4 regions of the Massilia timonae genome follow, and region 3 is predicted to be linked to each of the others. Evidence: predicted binding sites of a transcription regulator. Region 3 holds the regulator's gene; each other region holds the start of a gene.
The links. The regulator sigma-54, encoded in region 3, starts transcription at its own class of promoters, with help from an activator protein. The targets are predictions, from matches to a motif close to TGGCANGNAANCTGCTTT.

Region 1: the regulator sigma-54 is predicted to act here: its motif matches at 2,640-2,657, upstream of LO55_RS00430 (PEP-CTERM sorting domain-containing protein).
Region 2: the regulator sigma-54 is predicted to act here: its motif matches at 2,895-2,912, upstream of LO55_RS04140 (circularly permuted type 2 ATP-grasp protein).
Region 4: the regulator sigma-54 is predicted to act here: its motif matches at 2,648-2,665, upstream of LO55_RS17975 (ethanolamine ammonia-lyase subunit EutB).

What each region holds. Positions count from the first base shown of each region.
Region 1 covers NZ_JRYB01000001.1:86,751-91,759, forward strand. Annotated here, with positions in the region: gene LO55_RS26600 (hypothetical protein) at 1-16, shown strand, start outside; gene LO55_RS00415 (DUF2752 domain-containing protein) at 13-372, shown strand; gene LO55_RS00420 (GntR family transcriptional regulator) at 424-1,182, shown strand; gene LO55_RS00425 (PH domain-containing protein) at 1,227-1,835, shown strand; gene LO55_RS00430 (PEP-CTERM sorting domain-containing protein) at 1,906-2,586, opposite strand; gene LO55_RS00435 (SDR family oxidoreductase) at 2,768-3,559, opposite strand; gene LO55_RS00440 (M16 family metallopeptidase) at 3,663-5,009, opposite strand, start outside.
Region 2 covers NZ_JRYB01000001.1:924,585-929,593, reverse strand. Annotated here, with positions in the region: gene LO55_RS04145 (transglutaminase family protein) at 1-2,772, opposite strand, end outside; gene LO55_RS04140 (circularly permuted type 2 ATP-grasp protein) at 2,936-4,348, shown strand; gene LO55_RS04135 (alpha-E domain-containing protein) at 4,350-5,009, shown strand, end outside.
Region 3 covers NZ_JRYB01000001.1:1,139,407-1,144,415, forward strand. Annotated here, with positions in the region: gene LO55_RS05020 (DUF5694 domain-containing protein) at 1-73, opposite strand, end outside; gene LO55_RS05025 (enoyl-CoA hydratase/isomerase family protein) at 158-1,243, opposite strand; gene hpf (ribosome hibernation-promoting factor, HPF/YfiA family) at 1,367-1,726, opposite strand; gene LO55_RS05035 (RNA polymerase factor sigma-54) at 1,802-3,277, opposite strand; gene lptB (LPS export ABC transporter ATP-binding protein) at 3,289-4,041, opposite strand; gene lptA (lipopolysaccharide transport periplasmic protein LptA) at 4,053-4,601, opposite strand; gene lptC (LPS export ABC transporter periplasmic protein LptC) at 4,649-5,009, opposite strand, start outside.
Region 4 covers NZ_JRYB01000001.1:4,209,084-4,214,092, reverse strand. Annotated here, with positions in the region: gene LO55_RS17990 (TadE/TadG family type IV pilus assembly protein) at 1-417, opposite strand, end outside; gene LO55_RS17985 (TadE family protein) at 404-883, opposite strand; gene LO55_RS17980 (pilus assembly protein TadG-related protein) at 880-2,352, opposite strand; gene LO55_RS17975 (ethanolamine ammonia-lyase subunit EutB) at 2,768-4,159, shown strand; gene eutC (ethanolamine ammonia-lyase subunit EutC) at 4,170-4,979, shown strand.

The sequences.
Region 1 (5,009 bases), 1.1 Mb from region 3:
GCCGCGTATCGCATGATCGGGACGGTCAGCGGGCGCCTGGGCCTGCTGCTGGCGAGCGCCGCCCTGGTCTGGCTGCCGGCCAATCCGCTGGTGCGCGCCGAAGCACTGCTCGGCCTGTCGCCCGGCCCCCTCGAACGCCATCTCGGCATCAAGAATGCATTCAGCGGCATGACCGAGGGAATGCACCAGCTCGTGCATGGCGAACTGGGCAAGGCGCTCGACGCCAATTTCCTGACGCCGCTGGTCGCCTGCGCCCTGATTGCCTGGGCCGTGACCGGGGTGCGCCTGGCAACGCGGCGCCACGAAATCCTTGCCGCGGCCTGGTTCGTCGGGCTGTCCATCCTGGTGAACATCGTGCACCCCTTGCCTTGATCGCCGGGCGGCCTGCGGTATGATGGGCGGTCCCATCTCCATGCCCGCCGAATGAATCCCCTCGTCCAACTGATGCACGACGCCGCCAAGGCCAGCCTCGCCGCCGGCGCCGGCAAGCTGCCGCTCTACCAGCAACTGCAGCGCGCGCTGCGCCAGGCGATCGACAACGGCGTGTATGGACCTTCGAGCGCCCTGCCCGCCGAGCGCCAGCTGGCGCTGGAGCTGGGGATCTCGCGCATCACGGTGCGCAAGGCGATCGACAGCCTGGTCGACGACGGCTTGCTGGTGCGGCGCGCCGGCTCCGGCAATTTTCTCAACATGCGCATCGAAAAGAATTTTGCCAAGCTGAGTTCGTTCTCGGAAGACATGCGGGCGCGCGGACGGGTGCCGCGGAGCAGCTGGCTCAAGCGTTCGGAAGGCCTGGTCACGCCCGAGGAAGCGCTGCGCCTGCGGCTCTCGCCGGGCACGCCGGTGTACCGCTTCAACCGCCTGCGTTATGCCGACGATGCGCCGATGTGCCTGGAATACGCGACCATCGCCGCCTTCGCCCTGCCCTCGCTCGACGCGGTGGGCGACTCGATGTACGAAGCGCTCGAGGCCACCGGCAACCGCCCGGTGCGCGCGCTGCAGCGCCTGTCCGCCCTGCTGCTGGGGGTTGAACAGGCGCGCCTGCTCGATGCGCGCGAGGGCGACGCCGGCCTGTGCGTGGAGCGCCTGGGGTTCCTGCGCGACGGGCGCGCGGTGGAGTTCTGCCGCTCGTATTTTCGCGGAGATACGTATGACTTTGTTGCCGAGCTGACCGCAGCCTAATGAACTAGTGGTAATCTGGTCGTTTTCACCACGCGAGGACGATCATGTTCAAGAGAATGGCGGCGGAAGCACTGGGGCTGAGCGATATCGGTGTCATCGTGGGACCAGAAGACTACAGCAAGGTCGACGCCGACGACTACCTGTTCACCGAGGACGGTGAGCAGATCTTCTTCCTTATCAAGAGCAAGAAGGACGAGTATTGCTTCACGAACCTGGCGCTGATCCATGTCGACGGCGACTCGGCCGTGTCGTCGAAGCGCGCGATCAAGCGCTACGAGTATGCGTCGAACCTCATCACCGACGTCAGCATCGAAACCGCCGGCACGCTGGACATGGACATCGAGCTCAAGTTCAACCTGGACACCACGAAGTTTTCGATCGACGTCAAGAAGACATATATCGAACAGCTGAAGGACATCTATAAAGCCTTGATCACCATCGGCAAGCAGCAACGGCGCGACGCCGTGTGCCGCGACAATGCGCTGCGCACGCTGGACGCCACGGCTTCGGTGCACAAGCTGAACATCGCGCCGGGTGCCGGCGGCCTGGTCAGCCAGTATGGCGAGTTGCTGGAGGCGCTGAACACGGCCATGCTCGAGACGCACACCAAGCGCGACTTCAGCGACGTGTTCGCCAAATACATCCACAACTGAGCGCCGCCCAATGAAAAACCGCCATGCCGACGGTGGTCGGCATGGCGGTTCCGGCCGGCGGCGTTCGGTATCAGGCCTTGTTGCGCGCGCGGCGACGCACGGCGCCCATCAGGCTCAGGCCGGCAAGAATCGTCGCCAGGCTGGCCGGCTCCGGGACTTCGGCAAACGGCGTATAGTCATAGGTGACCTGTACAGCGCCGGATGCGAAGGTGTCGAAGCCGGTGGTCACGTTGCCGGGACCTTTCGCAAACGAGGTTCCCAGCGCGCTCAGGCCGAGTTCGATGAAACCTTTCCCCGAGAACAGGGCGAGATCGCTGGCGCTGCTACTCAGGAACGATTCGGCGCTGCTTGCCTCGACCGTACCAGTGTGGACGCCGGAGGTGCCAGCGAAATCGAGGAGCCGGTCATAGCGGCCGAGGCTGTAGAGCTGGTCGAACACGGGATTGGCCACGACCAGCGTGCTGCCGTCCGGGCGGGTCAGCTCGATGGTCGAGCCCAGTGTCAGGGTGACTTTCGCCGCGCTGCTGCCCCGGTTCTCGGCGAAACCGGCGCCGCTGACCAGGCCGCTCAGGTCGAACTTGATCGAATTGAGCGTGCCGAGCTGCGTGTTGAACTTGCTGAAACGCAGTGACTCGGACCAATCGGTTTCGGTGATCCCGATACTGTTGTTGAAGCTGATCACGGCGGCTTGGGCGCCTGCGACGGGAAGCAGGACGGCGGCAAGTGCCAGTGCGGCGAAGGTCTTTTTCAAATTAGTCTCACTAGTTGGGTGGGCACTGCGTACATACAGCATCGACCATCTATTAAGCATAATTCGTGCCTTGATGAAATCCTTGATTTCAATCAATGACTTACCGTTTTTAACCGATCTAAACAAACCGCCTGTGTAAAATTTCCCGACATCATCATGTGGCCTGCGCCCGTGCGTCGGCTCAGACCGCGGTGAATCCGCCATCGACGACCATCTCATGTCCGTTGACATACGACGCCATGTCCGAGCACAGCCACAGGGCGGCCTGCGCCACCTCGCCCGCCTCGGCGAAACGCCCCATCGGATGCGCCGCCTTGAGCTTCTTCTCGATCGCCGGATCGCGCTCGAAGGCGCGCGCCAGCATCGGCGTCTTGACCGCGGCCGGGCACAGCACATTGACGCGGATACCCTCGCGCGCATATTCGGCGGCGGCGCTCCTGGTCAGGCCGACCACCGCGTGCTTGCTGGCGCCATAGATCGCATGGTTCGGGCTGCCGACCAGGCCGGCGATGCCGGCCATGTTGACGATCGCGCCGTGTCCCTGCTTGAGCATCTGGCGCAACTGGTATTTCATGCACAGCCAGACGCCCTTGACGTTGACGTTCATGATGCGGTCGAACTGCTCGTCGTCGGCCTCGGCCAGCGGCTGGCGCTCTTCCTCGACCGCGGCATTGTTGATCGCAAAGTCGAGACGGCCGTAGTAATTGATGGTCTTGTCGACCAGGGCTTCGACGTCGCCGGCGCGGGTGACGTTGCTTTGCACGAACAGCGCCTTGCCGCCGTTTTCGACGATCATCGCCGCGGTGGCGTGTCCACCGTCGATCGAAACGTCGGCCACCACGACACAGGCGCCGGCGCGGCCGAACGCCAGGGCGATGGCGCGACCGATGCCACTGGCGGCCCCGGTGACCAAAACGACCTTGCCCGTGAACGAGAAACCGCTCGCCGGCTGCTGCTTGCTGATGGCCTTCATGATGCTCCCTGGATGAAACTTTTGCTTCTGAAAAGAAACATTTTAACGCATGGCTTCGTGCATTGTCACAATCCAGAGAGTTTTTGTCAGGAAACTGTTGTAGTTACGGCATAGTAACTGACGGTGTCGCCACGCCGCCCGCCTTGGCCTGGTCGCCCGCCATGAATACCGATAGCTTACCCGGATCAATCGCCTTGCGGAATGCCGCATTCAGCTGAGGCAAAGTCACCGCCTGCATCTTGCGTTCGAGCTCGGCCGATGCCTCGAAGGTCTTGCCGCGATACAGGAACGAGGTCCAGCCGGATGCCAGCGCCCCATCGTTCGAGCGCGATTGCAGGCGCTGCTGCATCAGGCCCGACTTGGCCCCTAGCAGCTCCTCGGCAGTGAAGCCATCCTTGAGCGCGCGCGCCAGTTCCGCGCGCACGGCGGCGTCGAGCCTGGCCAGGTTCTGCGGCGCCGCGATCGCGTTGATCGTGAAGCTGCCGGCGCGGTCCAGGGTGCCCGGCGACACGTCCGAGCCGCCGCCATACGACAGGCCATCGCGCTGGCGGATGCGGTCCATCAGGCGCGACTTGAGGCCGCCGTCGCCGAAGATGTAGTTGGCCAAGGTCAAGGCCGGATAGTCCGCATCGTCGATGTTCAGGTCCAGGTTCAGGCGTGCGATATAAAAGCCGTTTTCCTTGTCCGGGGTGTTCAGGGTGCGCGCCACCGGGGCCACCTCGGCATGCGCGACCAGCACCGGCGCGTGCGGTTGCGGTGCGCGCCAGGCGCCGAACAGGGTATTGACCAGCGGCGTGATCTCCTTCGGATCGAAGTCGCCCACGATGGCCATCTCGGCCGGATTGGCGCCATAGAACTGCGCGTGGAAGGCCTTGACGTCCTCGAGTCGCGCCGCCCTGGCGTCGTCGAGCTGTTCTTCCAGGCTCGGCGAGTAACGGATGTCGCCGCGCGGATAGCGGTTGAAATGCTGGCTGAGCGCGCGCACGGCGGCGCTTTGGGGCTCGTTGCGGCCCGCTTCGATGCCGACCACGAGTTGCTGGCGCAATTGCTCGAATTCGGATTCAGGGAAAGCCGGCTCCTTGAGCACGTGGGCCATGAGCTTGAGCGCTTCAGGCAGGTGTTCGCGTGTGGTCTGGAAATGGGTTGGACCGCCGGCGATCTTGAGCTTGTCGAAGGCGTCGGCCAGTTCGGCGCGCGTGTAGCGGGTGGTGCCGCGCGTCAGCATCAGGTTCGTCAGGGCCTGGGTCGTGCCCTTGCCGAACAGGCTTTTCTCGTCGCCGAAGTGCTGGCGCAGGTCGACCGTCACGGTCTCGCCGCGGTTCTTTTTCGGCAGCAGGGCCAGCTTGACGCCGCCGGCGGTCGTCAAGGTGGTGCGCTTCATGATGTTTTGCTGGCTCGGATCGAAATTCTCCGCCACCAGGGTCGAGACGGCCGGCTTGAAGTCCTTCAT
Region 2 (5,009 bases), 210 kb from region 3:
GGTGCCGAAGCGCGGGAAGCGAAACTCGATGAACGGCTCGAACCAGTGGTCCTCGAAGGCATAGCCGGCCGCGCGCAGGTCGCGCGCGACGTCGCGGATGTCCTGGGCGACGAAATGCGGCAGCATCCAGCGGTCGTGCAGGGCGGTGCCCCAGTGCACCAGCCGGGCCTGGCACGGCTCGCGCCAGAAGCGCGCGACCAGGGCCCGCAGCAACAGCATCTGCAGCAGGCTCATACGCTCGTGCGGCGGCATCTCGAAGGCGCGGAACTCCACCAGGCCGAGGCGGCCGGTGGGGCCGTCCGGCGAATACAGCTTGTCGATCGAAAATTCGGCGCGATGCGTATTGCCGGTCAGGTCGACCAGCAGGTTGCGCAGCAGGCGGTCGACCATCCACGGCTTGTCGCCCGGCTGCAGGGTCGGCAGCACCTTGTCCATCTGCTGGAAGGCGATCGCCAGTTCATACAGGTTGTCGTCGCGCGCCTCGTCCACGCGCGGCGCCTGGCTGGTCGGTCCGATGAAGGTGCCCGAGAACAGGTAAGAAAGCGCCGGGTGGATCTGCCAGTAGGTGATCAGGCTCTTGAGCAGGTCGGGACGGCGCAGCATCGGGCTGTCTTCGGCGCTGGCGCCGCCCAGGGTGGCGTGGTTGCCGCCGCCGGTGCCGGTGTGGCGGCCGTCGTGCATGAATTTCTCGGTGCCCAGGCGGGTGAGGCGCGCCTCCTGGTACAGGGTCGTCACGTTGTGCACCAGCTCGTTCCACGAAGCGGCCGGATGGATATTGACTTCGATGACGCCCGGGTCGGGCGTGACGCTGAGCAGCTTGATGCGCGGGTCGCGCGGCGGCGCATAACCTTCGATCCGCAGCTTCATCCCGAGCCTGGCGGCGGTGGCCTCGACCGCGCCGGCCAGCGCCAGGTAATCCTCGAGGCGCTGCTGCGGCGGCATGAAGACGTACAGGCGTCCGGCGCGCACTTCGACGCACAGCGCGGTGTGGATTACCTCGCGCGCGTCCGGCGCGAAGGGAGAGGTCGGCTGGACGGCCGCGCGGTCCGGCGCCGGCTGCGCGGCGTGGTGCGCGGCCACCAGGGCGCTGCGCGGGGCGAACGGGTCGACCTCGAAACCGGGATCGCGTTCGCGCGGCGGCACCCATGGCAGCGTGGCCAGCGGCAGGCGCAGGCCGATCGGCGAGTCGCCCTCGAGCAGGTACAGGTGTTCGCGCCGCAGCGGCCAGGCCGAGGTGCGCCAGCCGGCGCCGTCGGCGGCCTGCAGCGGCAGCACGTAGCCGGCCACCTGGCCCAGGCCGCGTTCGAGCAGGCGCGCCAGCCGGCGCCGTTCCTCCGGCGCGTCCAGGTCTGCCCGCAGGGGATCGAGGTTGGGCGGCAGCGCCTGCTCGCGTTGGGCCTGCAGCAGCACGTCTTCATAGGCGGGGATGGCGCTGCCGGCGGGCAGGCCGAGCGCATCGACCAGCGCTGCGGCGAAGCGGCGGGCGTCTCCGGCGTCATAGCCGTCGTCGACGTGTTCGCTAGAAAACAGGCCGGGGTCGCGCCACAGCGGCTCGCCGTCGACGCGCCAGAAGATGTTCAGCGCCCAGCGCGGCAGCGGTTCGCCCGGATACCATTTGCCCTGGCCGTAGTGCAGCAGGCCGCCGGGCGCGAAATGATTCTTGAGCCGCTGCGCCAGCGTGCCGGCCAGCGCGCGTTTGCGCTCGCCATGGGCCTGGGTATTCCACTCCGGCGCGTCCATGTCGTCGATCGAGACGAAGGTGGGCTCGCCGCCCTGGGTCAGGCGCACGTCCTGGGCCAGCAGGTCGGCGTCGACCTGCCGGCCCAGGCGGTCGATGGCCTCCCAGTCGGCGTCCGAATACGGCTTGGTCACGCGCGGGTCTTCATGGATGCGGGTGATCGTCATCTCGTGGATGAAGGTGACCTCGGCCTTGTCGCTGAAGCCCGTCACCGGCGCCGCCGACGAGGGCAGCGCCGTGCAGGCGAGCGGAATATGGCCTTCGCCGGCCAGCATGCCCGAGGTCGGGTCGAGCCCGATCCAGCCGGCGCCGGGGATGTACACCTCGGTCCAGGCGTGCAGGTCGGTGAAGTCTTCGAGCGCGCCGCTCGGACCATCGAGCGCCTCCTGGTCGGCGCGCAGCTGGATCAGGTAGCCGGAAACGAAACGCGCCGCCAGTCCCATCGTGCGCAGGATCTGCACCAGCAGCCAGCCGCTGTCGCGGCACGAGCCGGAACGCTTCTCGAGCGTGTCTTCGGGCGTCTGCACGCCCGGTTCCATGCGCAGCAGATAGGCGATGTCGCGCTGCAGGCGCTGGTTGATCGCCACCAGGAAGTCGGTGGTGTTCATCGGCTGCGCCAGCAGCTCGCGCCGCGCCGCGTCTACCCATGCCAGCAGCAGCGGGCCGGCCGGCTCGGGCTGCGCGTAGGCGCTCAGTTCCCCCTGCAACTGCTCGGGATAGACAAAGGGAAAATGCTCCGCATATTGTTCGATGAAGAAATCGAAGGGATTGATGACGGTCATGTCGGCGACCAGGTCGACCGTGAACTCGAGCGTATCCGTTTTTTCCGGGAACACGAAACGGCCGATGTAATTCCCGTAGGGGTCTTGCTGCCAGTTGATGAAATGCTCCTGCGGCAGCACCGACAGCGAGTACGACAGGATCGGCGTGCGCGCATGCGGCGCCGGACGCAGGCGCACCTCATGCGGCGAGAGGGCGACTTGCCGGTCGTAGCGGTAACTGGTCTTGTGGTGCAGCGCGATACGGATAGCCATGCGGGAGTGCCTTTATAGGGGTGGTCACGAACGATACCAGCACATCGATATATACCTGTTTCAACTGTGCACAAGCATGATTCATACCCGCAATATAATTCGATCGTGCGGCGTCGCCGAGCTGGCACGTTTCTTGATTGCACCTATGCCACTGGAGGATCCGATGCCGAACTTTTACGATGAAATGTATTCCTCTGCGGCAATTGCAAGGCCTCACTACGACGCGTTTGCGCGGTGGCTTGCCTTGCAGTCGCCGCAACTGATCGCGCAAAAACGTGCCGAAGCCGAACTGACCTTCCAGCGGGTGGGGATCACCTTCGCCGTTTACGGCGACAACGCCGGCAAGGAGCGCTTGATCCCGTTCGACATCATTCCGCGCGTGATCGACGCCGCCGAATGGGCCCGGCTGCAGGCCGGCCTGGTGCAGCGGGTGACCGCGCTGAACCGTTTCCTGCACGACGTCTACCATGACCAGGATATCCTGAAGGCGGGCGTCATCCCTTCCGAACAGATCCTGAACAATGCGCAGTACCGGCCCGCGATGCAGGGCGTCAAGGTGCCTTCGAACATCTATGCCCATATCGCCGGCGTCGACATCGTGCGCGCGGGCGAGGGCGAGTTCTACGTCCTGGAAGACAATCTGCGGGTGCCTTCCGGCGTGTCCTACATGCTGGAAAACCGCAAGATGATGATGCGGCTGTTTCCCGCCCTGTTCGCGAGCAACCGCGTGGCGCCGGTCGAGCACTATCCCGACCTGCTGCTCGACAACCTGCGCACCGTGGCGCCGGACGGACCGCTCGACCCGACCGTGGTCGTCCTCACGCCGGGCATGCACAACTCGGCCTATTTCGAACACGCCTTCCTGGCCCAGCAGATGGGCGTGGCGCTGGTGCAGGGGCAAGACCTGTATGTCAGCGACGACACCGTCTACATGCGCACCACGCGCGGGCCGAAGCAGGTCGACGTCATCTATCGCCGCATCGACGACGACTACCTCGATCCACGCGCCTTCCGCCCCGAGTCCACGCTGGGCGTGCCGGGCCTGCTCGACGCGGTGCGCGCGGGGCGGGTCGGCCTGGCCAACGCCATCGGCACCGGGGTGGCCGACGACAAGTCGATCTATCCCTACGTGCCGGACATGATCGAATTCTACCTGGGCGAAAAGCCGATCCTGAACAACGTGCCGACCTACCAGTGCCGCAAAAAGGAAGACCTGGCGTACACGCTGTCGCGCTTGCCAGAGCTGGTGGTGAAGGAAGTGCATGGCGCCGGCGGCTATGGCATGCTGGTCGGCCCGGCCTCGACCCACGCCGAGATCGAGGCCTTCCGCGCGCGCTTGATCGCCAACCCGGACGGCTATATCGCCCAGCCCACGCTGGCCCTGTCGGCCTGCCCGACCTATGTCGAATCGGGCATCGCGCCGCGCCACATCGACCTGCGTCCCTTCGTCCTGTCGGGCAAGACCGTGTCGATGGTGCCGGGCGGCCTGACCCGGGTGGCGTTGCAGGAAGGTTCGCTGGTGGTCAATTCGTCGCAGGGCGGCGGCACCAAGGATACCTGGATACTGGAGAACTAAGATGTTGAGCCGCACCGCAGACCACTTGTTCTGGATGGCCCGCTACACCGAACGCGCCGAAAACACGGCCCGCATGCTCGATGTCCGGGTTCAGTATTCGCTGATGCCGCAGTCGGCGCAGGCCGAGCAGCAGGGCTGGCGCAGCATGCTGGGCGTGTCCGAGCTGGAAGCGCAGTTCGAGGCCAAATACCCGGCGCTCACGCAGAAGGACGTGATCGACTTCATGGTGCGCGATCCGGACAACCTGTCCTCGATCACGAGCTGCCTGCGCGCATCGCGCGAGAATGCGCGCGCCGTGCGCGGCGCCCTGACCACCGAAGTATGGGAAACCGAGAACACGACCTGGCTGATGCTGCAGAAGCATCTCAAGAACCGCACCTTCGAGCACGATCCCGGCCAGTTCCTGGAATGGGTCAAGTACCGCTCGCACCTGTCGCGCGGCGTCACGCTGGGCACCATGCTGCAGGACGAGGCGTTCAACTTCATCCGCCTCGGCACCTTCCTGGAACGGGCCGACAATACGGCGCGCATCCTCGACGTCAAGTTCAGGTTCGGGGCGCATGATGCGGTCCAGGCCGGGACGCAGGCGGAGTTCTACCAGCTTGCGGCGCTGTTGCGCTCGGTGTCCGCCTTCGAGACCTACCGCAAGGTCTACCGCGAC
Region 3 (5,009 bases):
AGGCCGGCTGGTAATCCTGCGCGGCGGCGGCGCAGGACAAGGTCATCGAGATCAGCAAGGCACGCAGGCGCATCGGGTTTCCTTTCAGGTCATGAAGACCCGATGTTCACACCTCACCGATATGGTGTCACGCAAAAATGGATATGCACGCAGCGGATTATGCGAGATGCCTGAGCGGATGCGCATGCTCCGGCCACACCGGGTCGAAGAAGCGCGCCACCATGTCGGGCGTCACCTGATCGAGCGAAGGCGGATTCCAGCGCGGCGCATTGTCCTTGTCGATGACGAGCGCGCGCACGCCTTCCAGCACTTCGCCATGCGCGAAGTTGTGACGCACCAGCGAACGTTCCATGCGCAGGCAGTCGGCCACGGACAGCTGCGCGCCGCGCGCCAGCAGTTCGTGGGTCACGCACATCAATAGGGGCGAGCGCTGGCGCATCGCCGCCAGGGCGCGCTGCGCGAACGGCGTCTCGTCGCCTTCGAGCGAAGCCATGATCGCGGCGACCGACGCGGCGCCGAAATGCGCATCGATCAGCTGGCGCTGGGCCTGCAGTTCGCCGTTGCCCGCCTGCGGCGCGAACGGCGCCGCGAAAGCGCGGATCGCCGCCGGCAGGTCAGCGCCGGGCGTGGACGCGATCAGGGCATGCAGGGCCGGCAGCTCGGCGCCCGGCACGAAGACATCGGCCAGGCCGATATGGAGCGCGTCGGCGGCGCCGATCGTCAGCCCGGTCAGGCCCAGGTAGTTGCCGAGCTGTCCCGGCGCATGCGACAGGAAGTGGCTGCCGCCGACGTCCGGAAACAGGCCGATGTTCACCTCGGGCATGGCCATCTTCGTGCGCTCGGTCACGATGCGCAGGCCGCAATCCGGGCCGCCCTGGGCGATGCCCATGCCGCCGCCCATCACGACGCCATCCATGATGGCGATGTAGGGCTTTGGGTAGAAATGGATCAGGTGGTTGAGCGCGTATTCTTCGGTGAAGAAATCCTCGAGCAGCGCGCTGCCGCCCATCGGCGTCGCATGGCCGACCTCATGGAAGAAGCGGATGTCGCCGCCCGCGCACAAGGCCTTCTCGCTGCTGCTGGTCAGTACGACCGCGTCGACCTGCCCGTCATGCCGCCAGGCGTGCAGCACAGTGGTGAGCGCGCGCACCATCTCGAGCGACAGCGAATTGAGCGCCTTCGGGCGGTCCAGGGTGATGATGCCGGTGCGGTTGGCGACGCGGGTCAGGACGTGGTCGGTCATGGCGTAATCCGTAATGGAGAGACATGCATTTTACCGAACACACGAAACGCGTCATATCGGGGAGCTGGATGCAAAAAGGGCGTCCCCTCAGACGCCCTTAGCTAGTGTGAGCCCTGCGCCTGATCAGGCGACAGCAGCGTCTTCGCCGCCGTTTTCCGGCAGGCGTTTGATCGAGGTACGGCTATGGTCCTTCAGCATTTGCTTGTGTTTCAGGATCTGTCTGTCCAGCTTATCCATCAGCGTGTCGATCGCGGCGTACAGGTCTTGCGCGACGCTTGCCACGTGCAGGGTCTTGCCCGACACCTGGACGTTGATCTCTGCTTTCTGCCTTTTTTCTTTTTCAGTGAGGTTGTCGACGGCCAGGAAGACGTGGGTGTCGATCACCTGGTCGAAATGGCGAATGATGCGCTCGAGCTTATTCTGAACGTATTCACGGATGGCGGGGGTTACTTCGAGATGATGGCCACTGATTGTGAGGTTCATACACACTCCTTTGAAAAGGTTGCACCGTGTGGACCACACCAACGCGACAAGGCACGACGGGTGTGGACGGCGCAGTTACAAGGACTTGCGGAGGCTTACAGGGGGTATCTTGAGGGCTTCACGGTATTTTGCAACCGTCCGGCGCGCGATGACCATGCCTTGTTCCCCGAGCATCTCCGCGATCTTGCTGTCGGACAATGGGTTCCTAGGGTCTTCTGCTCCTGTCAATTGTGCGATGAGCGCACGGATTGCCGTCGAGGATGCTTCGCCTCCCGCCTCGGTGGCAACGTGGCTGCCGAAGAAATACTTCAACTCAAACATGCCGTGCGGGGTCAGCATGTATTTCTGCGTTGTGACACGAGAAATTGTGCTCTCGTGTAGGCCTAGTGTATCAGCTATCTCACGTAAAACAAGGGGCCGCATGGCAACCGCGCCATGGGAGAAAAAGTTGCGCTGGCGCTCGACGATCGCCTCCGCCACGCGCAGGATGGTGTCGAATCGCTGGCGCATATTCTTGATGAGCCACTTCGCTTCCTGCAGCTGCGCGCCCATCTGCGCTTCGCTCTTGCCCTGCTTGAGGAGGCTCGCGTACAGGCTGTTCACGCGCAGGCGCGGCATCACGTCCGGGTTCAGGGTGACCGCCCAGCCGCTCTTGGAACGGCGCACGATCACGTCCGGCACCACGTAGTCCGACACGTTCGAAGCGAACGCCGCGCCCGGATGCGGATTGCATTGGCGCACCACGGCCTGCACCTCGCGCAAGTCTTCGTCGTCGCAGTCGAGCGCTTTTTTCAGCTTGCTGTACTCGCGCTGGGCGAACCAGCTCAGGTAACCCTCGACGATGGTCAGGGCCATGCGCCGCGTCACCAGCGGCACGCCCGGCATGCGCCGGATCTGCAGCGCCAGGCACTCGGCCGCGCTGCGCGCGCCGACGCCCACCGGGTCCATGCTCTGCACCAGCGCCAGCGCGCAGCGTAATTCGTCGATCTCGATCTCGAGTTCTTGGGGCAGCCTGGCGTGAATCTCGTCGAGCGGCTCTTCCAGGTAGCCGTTGTCGTCCAGCGCATCGATCACCAGCTCGGCCAGCGCACGGTCGCGCGCCGACAGGATGGCTTCGCGCACCTGTTCCATCAGGTGTTCGCGCAGCGTGATGGCGCAGGCTTCCAGTTGCGGGCGGCCGTCCTCGTCCTCGCCGCCGCCGGACGATGGCGCGCCGCCGTCGCTCCAGTCGGCATCGACGCGATCGTTGTCGGCGCCGCCCTCGAACCCCTCGCCCTCCTGCGCCGGCGCACCCTCGCCCTCGGCCTGCTGGCCGGGCGCCGGCGGCGCTTCGCCATTGGCGGGCGCATTGTTGATGGCGCCATCGGCCAGCAGGCGCACCGATCGGTCGAGCGGATCGTCGAGCCGCTCGAGCAAGGGGTTATCGCCCAGTATCTGCTCGATCTCCTGGTGCAGCTCTAGCGTCGACAGTTGCAGCAACCGGATCGACTGCTGCAGTTGCGGCGTAAGCGCGAGGTGCTGCGAAGTGCGAAGTTGCAGGGACTGTTTCATCTAGGCGTCGCTCACATGCGGAAGTGTTCACCCAGGTACACGCGGCGCACCGACTCGTCGGCGATGATGTCGTCAGGACGGCCGGAGGCAAGCACCGCGCCCTGGTTGATGATGTAGGCGCGGTCGCAGATGCCGAGCGTCTCGCGCACGTTGTGGTCGGTGATCAAAACACCGATCCGGCGCTCCTTCAGGAAGCGCACGATGCGCTGGATCTCGATCACGGCGATCGGGTCGACGCCGGCGAACGGTTCGTCGAGCAGCACGAAGCGCGGATTGGTCGCCAGCGCGCGCGCGATTTCCACGCGGCGACGCTCGCCGCCCGACAGCGACAGCGCCGGATTCTCGCGCAGCTTCTCGATCTGCAGGTCGGCCAGCAGGGTGTCGAGGCGCTCGTTGATCTGGTCTTTCGACAGCGGCTTGCCGTTGTCCTTCTGCAGCTCGAGCACGGCGCGGATGTTCTCTTCCACCGTCAGCTTGCGGAACACCGAAGCCTCTTGCGGCAGGTAGGACAGGCCCAGTACGGCGCGGCGGTGGATCGGCAGGCTGGTGATGTCGGTGCCGTTGATGTCGATCGAGCCGGCGTCCGACGGCACCAGGCCGACGATCATGTAGAACGACGTCGTCTTGCCGGCGCCGTTCGGGCCCAGCAAGCCGACCACTTCACCGCATTCGACCTGCAGCGACACGTCGCGCACCACCAGGCGCTTGCCATAGCTTTTCTGCAGGCCCTTGACGACCAGGGTGCTGCGATCGCCCAGCTCCATCGGAATCGCCGTCATTGGACGCCTCCGGCGGGTGCGCGCTTGGGCGCCAGGATCAGGGTGCCGCGCCCGCCGCCGGCGACGCTCTTGCCGCTTTCGTCGTTGCGCACCGTGGCCACTTCCTTGCGGTTGTCGTAGGAAATGAAGGGGCCGGTGATCTGGTTGGTCATGCGCGCGCCTTCCAGTTCGCGCACGACGGCGTTGGAATACAGGCGCACCAGTTCCGACCGCTCGTCGTACTCGATGCGCTCGGCCTGGCCGTCGACCCACAGGTCGGGACCGCCGTCACGCTTCTGGCGGAAAGTGGCGACCTTGCCGCCGGCAGCGGTGAGGGTCACGCTCATATAGCCTTCCGGGCTTTCCTTGACCAGGGCGCGGTCGGACTTGAGCACCAGGGTGCCGCGGGTCAGCACCACGTTGCCGGTCAGGATGCGGGTGCCGGTCACCTCGTCGATGTCGAGCGAATCGAAGTTGATGACCGCTTCCTTGAGCGAATCGGCGCGTTCGGCGGCCGCGGTCAGCGACAGCAGGGAAAGGAAGGCGGCGACAAGTAGTTTTTTCATGGTTGGTGGATACGGGTCTCTGGTTGGCACGCGGCGTTTCTGGAGGATCAGCGCTGGCGTGGCGGATAGACGATCTGGCCGCGGCTGGACAGGTGCAGCTGCATGGTCGCATTGTTGGCGACCATGCCGGTGCCCTTGACGCTGGACGCGCCGAGCTGCATGTCGATCGGCAGATCGGTCTTCAGTATTTCTTCGTCCGGCAGCACGGTGAGCGCCTGGGTGCGCACGTGCAGCGATTCACTCTGCGCGGTCTTGGGGCGCTGCAGGTCGACGTCGCCGATCAGCTCGACCCGGTGCTCCTGGTGATGGATCTGCGCGTTCTTCGCGACCACCGTCATCGGCGGGCGGCCCGGCTCGACGCCGCGCAGCACCGGCGCCTCGACGTGCGACACGTCGCCGCGCGGAATA
Region 4 (5,009 bases), 3.1 Mb from region 3:
ATCGCCGAGACAGTTCGCAAAATTGGCGGCCGGGCTTGCGGGCAACGATCCGGATGGAATCGCCACCATGGTCATCACCCCACCGCTGCGCTGAATCCACATGTAGTCGATGATGATGTGCGTGTCGGTGACCGGCTGTGCGAACAGCAGGAATCCTGGCGAGTCGCGGAAGATGGCGCGCTGACGTACCGCTTGCATGGCTGCGGCATTGCTGAAGTCGGTATTCGTCGCAAGCGCGGCCGCACGACGCGTCACCTCCTGCAGTGTATTGATGACGTACATCGCGCGCGACATTTCGACCATGCCGAAGAACAGCAGAAAGAAGACGATGCCCACGACCGAGAACTCGACGGCAGCGACACCCTGCTGCTTCCTTCTGCGCGTCGGCCCCGTGCGGCGCTGCTCAATTGCCCGCATAGCGCACCGTGACGTCTGCGACCAGGAGCAGCCCGTCTTCGCCGAAGAGCGGGTTGGTGACGAATCCAAAGATCTCGTCATGAATACGTATCCGGACTGCCACGCGTACCGTCGATGGAACGCTCAACCCATCGCAGAGCAGACCGTCGCACAGGACCGACGGCGCCGCCCCGACCAGGCCGGGCCTGATCTCGTCGAGCTCGGCGTTGACAATCGCCTTCGCGAGCGCCGCAACGGCGGGTTCCGCGCCGCCTGTGGAGTCCTGAATTTCCAAGCGGGTCGCCTGGGACATGAATCGTGCGCCGTCGTGGGCCGCCTTTTCCGCCACACTGTAGTACCAGAATATTCTTGCCATAAAAAGGGGAACCGCCAGGAACAGGATCAACACTGGAAGGATGATCGCCGCCTCGACAGCGACGCTGCCGGTCTGCGCACGCCGTGCGCCTCGGTTGAATCGTGCTTTCATGGATAAAGCCTCACTCGCGTACGTAAAGTCTGTTCATCCGCCAGGCCGGCGAACTCGGCGTACAGATGGGTATCGTCGGCCTTCACGGTCATGAAGAATCTGCCGATTCCCTTCACCGTCGCACGCCCCCCCGATACGGGACACGAGAGCAAGGGAATATTCAGCACCCGCCGGTCGCGCACGCCAGCGTTGACGGGAGCCAGACCATACGTCGCGCCGCCGGTCGTATAAGGGGGCGAGGACGGATAACTGGACTTGGCGGTTGGCTCGCCCGGGGTGTACAGGTCTTTCCAGCTCGATGTGGGGAAGGCGGCGTAGCCTCCTGACGGCATGGGATCGGCGAACCGGACTGCCCTGGCGTAAGACCAGAGCGGGCCATACTGCGCGCCGCTCGTCCCGGCCGGCGATGGATAGGGCCCCGCCACGGTCCAGCGCTTGTGATTGTCGTGGTCCTCATACAGTACCGACGCCTGGGCCTGTGGTGTGGTCGTCATCCACGGCACGCTGCCATCATTGAACTTGTAAGGTTTGATGTTCCTGTCGGGCGGCGCGGTGCTGGGGGTGCATGGCGCGGTATATTCATCGAAGCGCGAATTGAATTGTTGGTAGTAATCGCTGAGGGCGAATGGCGACTGAACCGAGACCTTTCCTCCCGATATGCGCGCCATCCCCATCATCCCGGTGCAGACGGACGGCGCGACCGTATTGAAGTCGGCCGCCGCCGCCGACGCGGCGCCGGGGCCGACGAACGGATGGATCAGGAAGGTCTGCCCTGCACCCGCCGATTCGGGGTTCAGTTGCATGAGGTCATAGCCGACACCGCGCCGAAAACCGTATTCTTCCAGCTCGCCATTCCGGTTACGCTTCTCATCATCGTGCATTGCACATATCCCGAATGGCATGACGCCAATCGCAGTCGGGCCAGCCACGGCATGTGCACTTGTCGAGGTCACGGTATCGCCGGACGCGACAACTGGCAGAAACAGGGTCTCCACTTGCCCGTAATCCGGATCCAGTCCCGCGGTATCGATGCGGACGTACAGAAGGCCGTTGGGTGCGCTTCTCGCCGCTGCCTCGCCACTCGTGAGCCATGGACCATCAGGTGAAGCGCCGAATCTGATGGCGTCGTCGGACCAGTCCATCGCTTCCGCCAGGTAGCCATAACTGGGGCCGCCGTACATGACGGGTATCGCAAACAGCGCGGCTGCCTTCTGTGCCGCCTTGGTCAGGCCAGCCCTGGTGCCGTCCAGCTCGATCGCGGCGCTCACCGCAGCGGCGTCGGCGGCGCTCTGGAGTTCCATCTTCCGGTTGTATACGCGGGAAAGGTCCAGTGCCAGGCTGCAGAACCCGCATATGATGATGATCGCTGCAACGCCCATGATTCCTATCGCGCCATGCTCGCGGCCCGGACGCCTGAACGCCACGGGACTAGCGCGTCGCATGTAGGGCGTGCCTCTGTTGATGCCCATGCTGCCTCCTCCGGAATCCACACGCCTTCGAAACACGTATCAGCAAGTCTATTAGTCCTTAGACTATGCAAATTGATTTCTAGCAGTTGGCGCTGGATTTCTGGGAATCGGCATCATTGAATTGCCAGCTGGTGCCGCGTATCGGCCAGCTCGCGCTCCACACCTTGGTCGGACCTGGGCGCTGGTCGGTATCACGCTCTTGCTGGCATACCCAGCGGCGAAATGTCTCCGGTGTGCAGCCGCTCCTCATCGCTTCATTTTTTCAAAATGGAGCCTCCACAAAACTTGGGGCGATTTACATCGAAGCTGCTTGATCATGCGCGCATTCATCATGAATATGTGGCAGGATCGTCATTGGTATAGACCAGGTTACACAGCCCTCATGTCCATCATCTGCAACTGATCGGAACCAGCCATGAGTCAAATTACTCATACCGTAGGCAAACGGACATATACCTTTGCCGACCTGCGCGAACTCCTGGCCAGGGCAAGTCCGGCACGCTCGGGAGACCAACTGGCTGGCGTCGCGGCCGGCAGTGCCGAAGAACGCGTGGCCGCGCAGATGGCCCTGGCCTCGCTGCCCCTCACGACCTTCCTGAACGAGGCCGTCGTGCCCTACGAGACGGACGAAGTGACTCGCCTGATCCTCGACGAGCACGATGCCGGCGCTTTCCAGCGCATCCGCCACCTGACCGTCGGCGACTTTCGCAACTGGCTGCTGGGCGATGACGCCGACACGGCAACCCTGGGCCAGATCGCCCCGGGAGTCACGCCGGAGATGGCGGCCGCCGTGTCGAAGATCATGCGGATCCAGGACCTGGTGCTGGTCGCGCGCAAATGCCGGTCGGTCACGCGGTTTCGCAACACGATCGGTCTGCCGGGAACGCTGTCGACGCGCCTGCAGCCGAACCATCCGACCGATGACGCGTTCGGCATTGCAGCCAGCCTGCTCGACGGTCTGCTATACGGCAATGGCGATGCCGTCATCGGCATCAACCCGGCCACGGACAACGTGCAGCAGGTGATCCGCATCGTCGAGATGCTCGATGAGATCATCGCCCGTTACCAGGTTCCGACACAGTCGTGCGTGCTGACCCACGTGACCAACACGATCGCGGCCATCGAACGGGGCGCGCCGGTAGACCTGGTCTTCCAGTCGATCGCCGGCACCCAGGCCGCGAACGCCAGTTTCGGCATCGACCTCAAGCTGCTGGCCGAAGCGCAGGCGGCCGCCCTGTCACTGGGACGGGGCACGGTCGGCGACAACGTGATGTACTTCGAGACCGGCCAGGGAAGCGCGCTGTCGGCCAACGCCAACCACGGCCTCGACCAGCAGACCTGCGAGGCGCGCGCCTATGCCGTGGCGCGCAAGTTCAAGCCGCTGCTGGTGAACACCGTGGTCGGGTTCATGGGACCGGAATACCTTTATGATGGCAAGCAGATCATCCGCGCAGGACTGGAAGACCACTTCTGCGCCAAACTGCTGGGCCTGCCCATGGGCTGCGACGTGTGCTACACGAACCATGCCGAGGCGGACCAGGACGACATGGACGTGCTGCTGACGATGCTCGGTGTGGCTGGCTGCACGTTCGTGATGGGCATTCCCGGCTCGGACGACATCATGCTGAACTACCAGACGACCTCGTTCCATGATGCGTTGTACGCGCGGCGGGCGCTCGGTCTTGCGCCGGCGCCGGAATTCCACGCATGGCTGCGCGACATGGGCATCTTTGCTGGCGACGGCGAAGTCGCGCTGGGGCGCGGCTTGCCGGCGCCGTTCCAGCACGCGCTGTCGCGGATTACCTGAGGTGAACACGATGTCGGAGACCGTCATCCCCAACCCCTGGCAGGCACTGCGCCAGTTCACGGCCGCGCGCATTGCGCTCGGTCACACCGGCGTCAGCCAACCCACGTCCGCCCAGCTCGATTTCCAGCTGGCGCACGCGCGCGCGCGCGACGCCGTGCACCTGGCGCTCGACACCGATACGCTGAGTCAGGCGATCGAGAGCGCATGGCCGGAAGCGGGCCCGTGCAAGGTACTGCACAGCGCCGCTGCCAACCGCAACGTGTACCTGCAACGGCCCGACCTCGGGCGGCGGCTGGCCCCGGACGCGTGCGCTGCGCTGGCGGCCTCGCGGGCTCCCTCTGTCGAAGCGCGTCCCTACGACGTCGCGTTCGTCGTCACGGACGGCCTTTCCGCGCTGGCAGTCGCACAGAACGCCGCGCCATTCTTGCAGCTGCTGCGCACGCGACTGCTCGCACAGCGCTGGGCAGTCGCACCGCCATCCGTTGTTCTACAGGGCCGCGTGGCGGTCGGTGACGAGGTGGGAGAACTGCTCGGCGCCAAGATCGTTGTCGTCCTGATCGGCGAGCGTCCAGGCTTGAGTTCGCCCGACAGCATGGGCCTGTACATCACGTGGGCGCCGGCCGTCGGCCTGACTGACGAACGGCGCAACTGCATCTCGAACGTACGGCCGGCGGGGCAACCCTATGACGAGGCCGCGGCGCGGCTCCATTACCTGCTGTCCGAAGCGCGCCGGCGGGAGCTGACCGGCGTGGGGCTCAAGGACGAAACCATTGGAACGGTTGCGCTCGATGGCGAGCTAAAGCCCAATTTTCTGCTCTAATCACTGCGTCATCGCGAGGATTGCCACCCC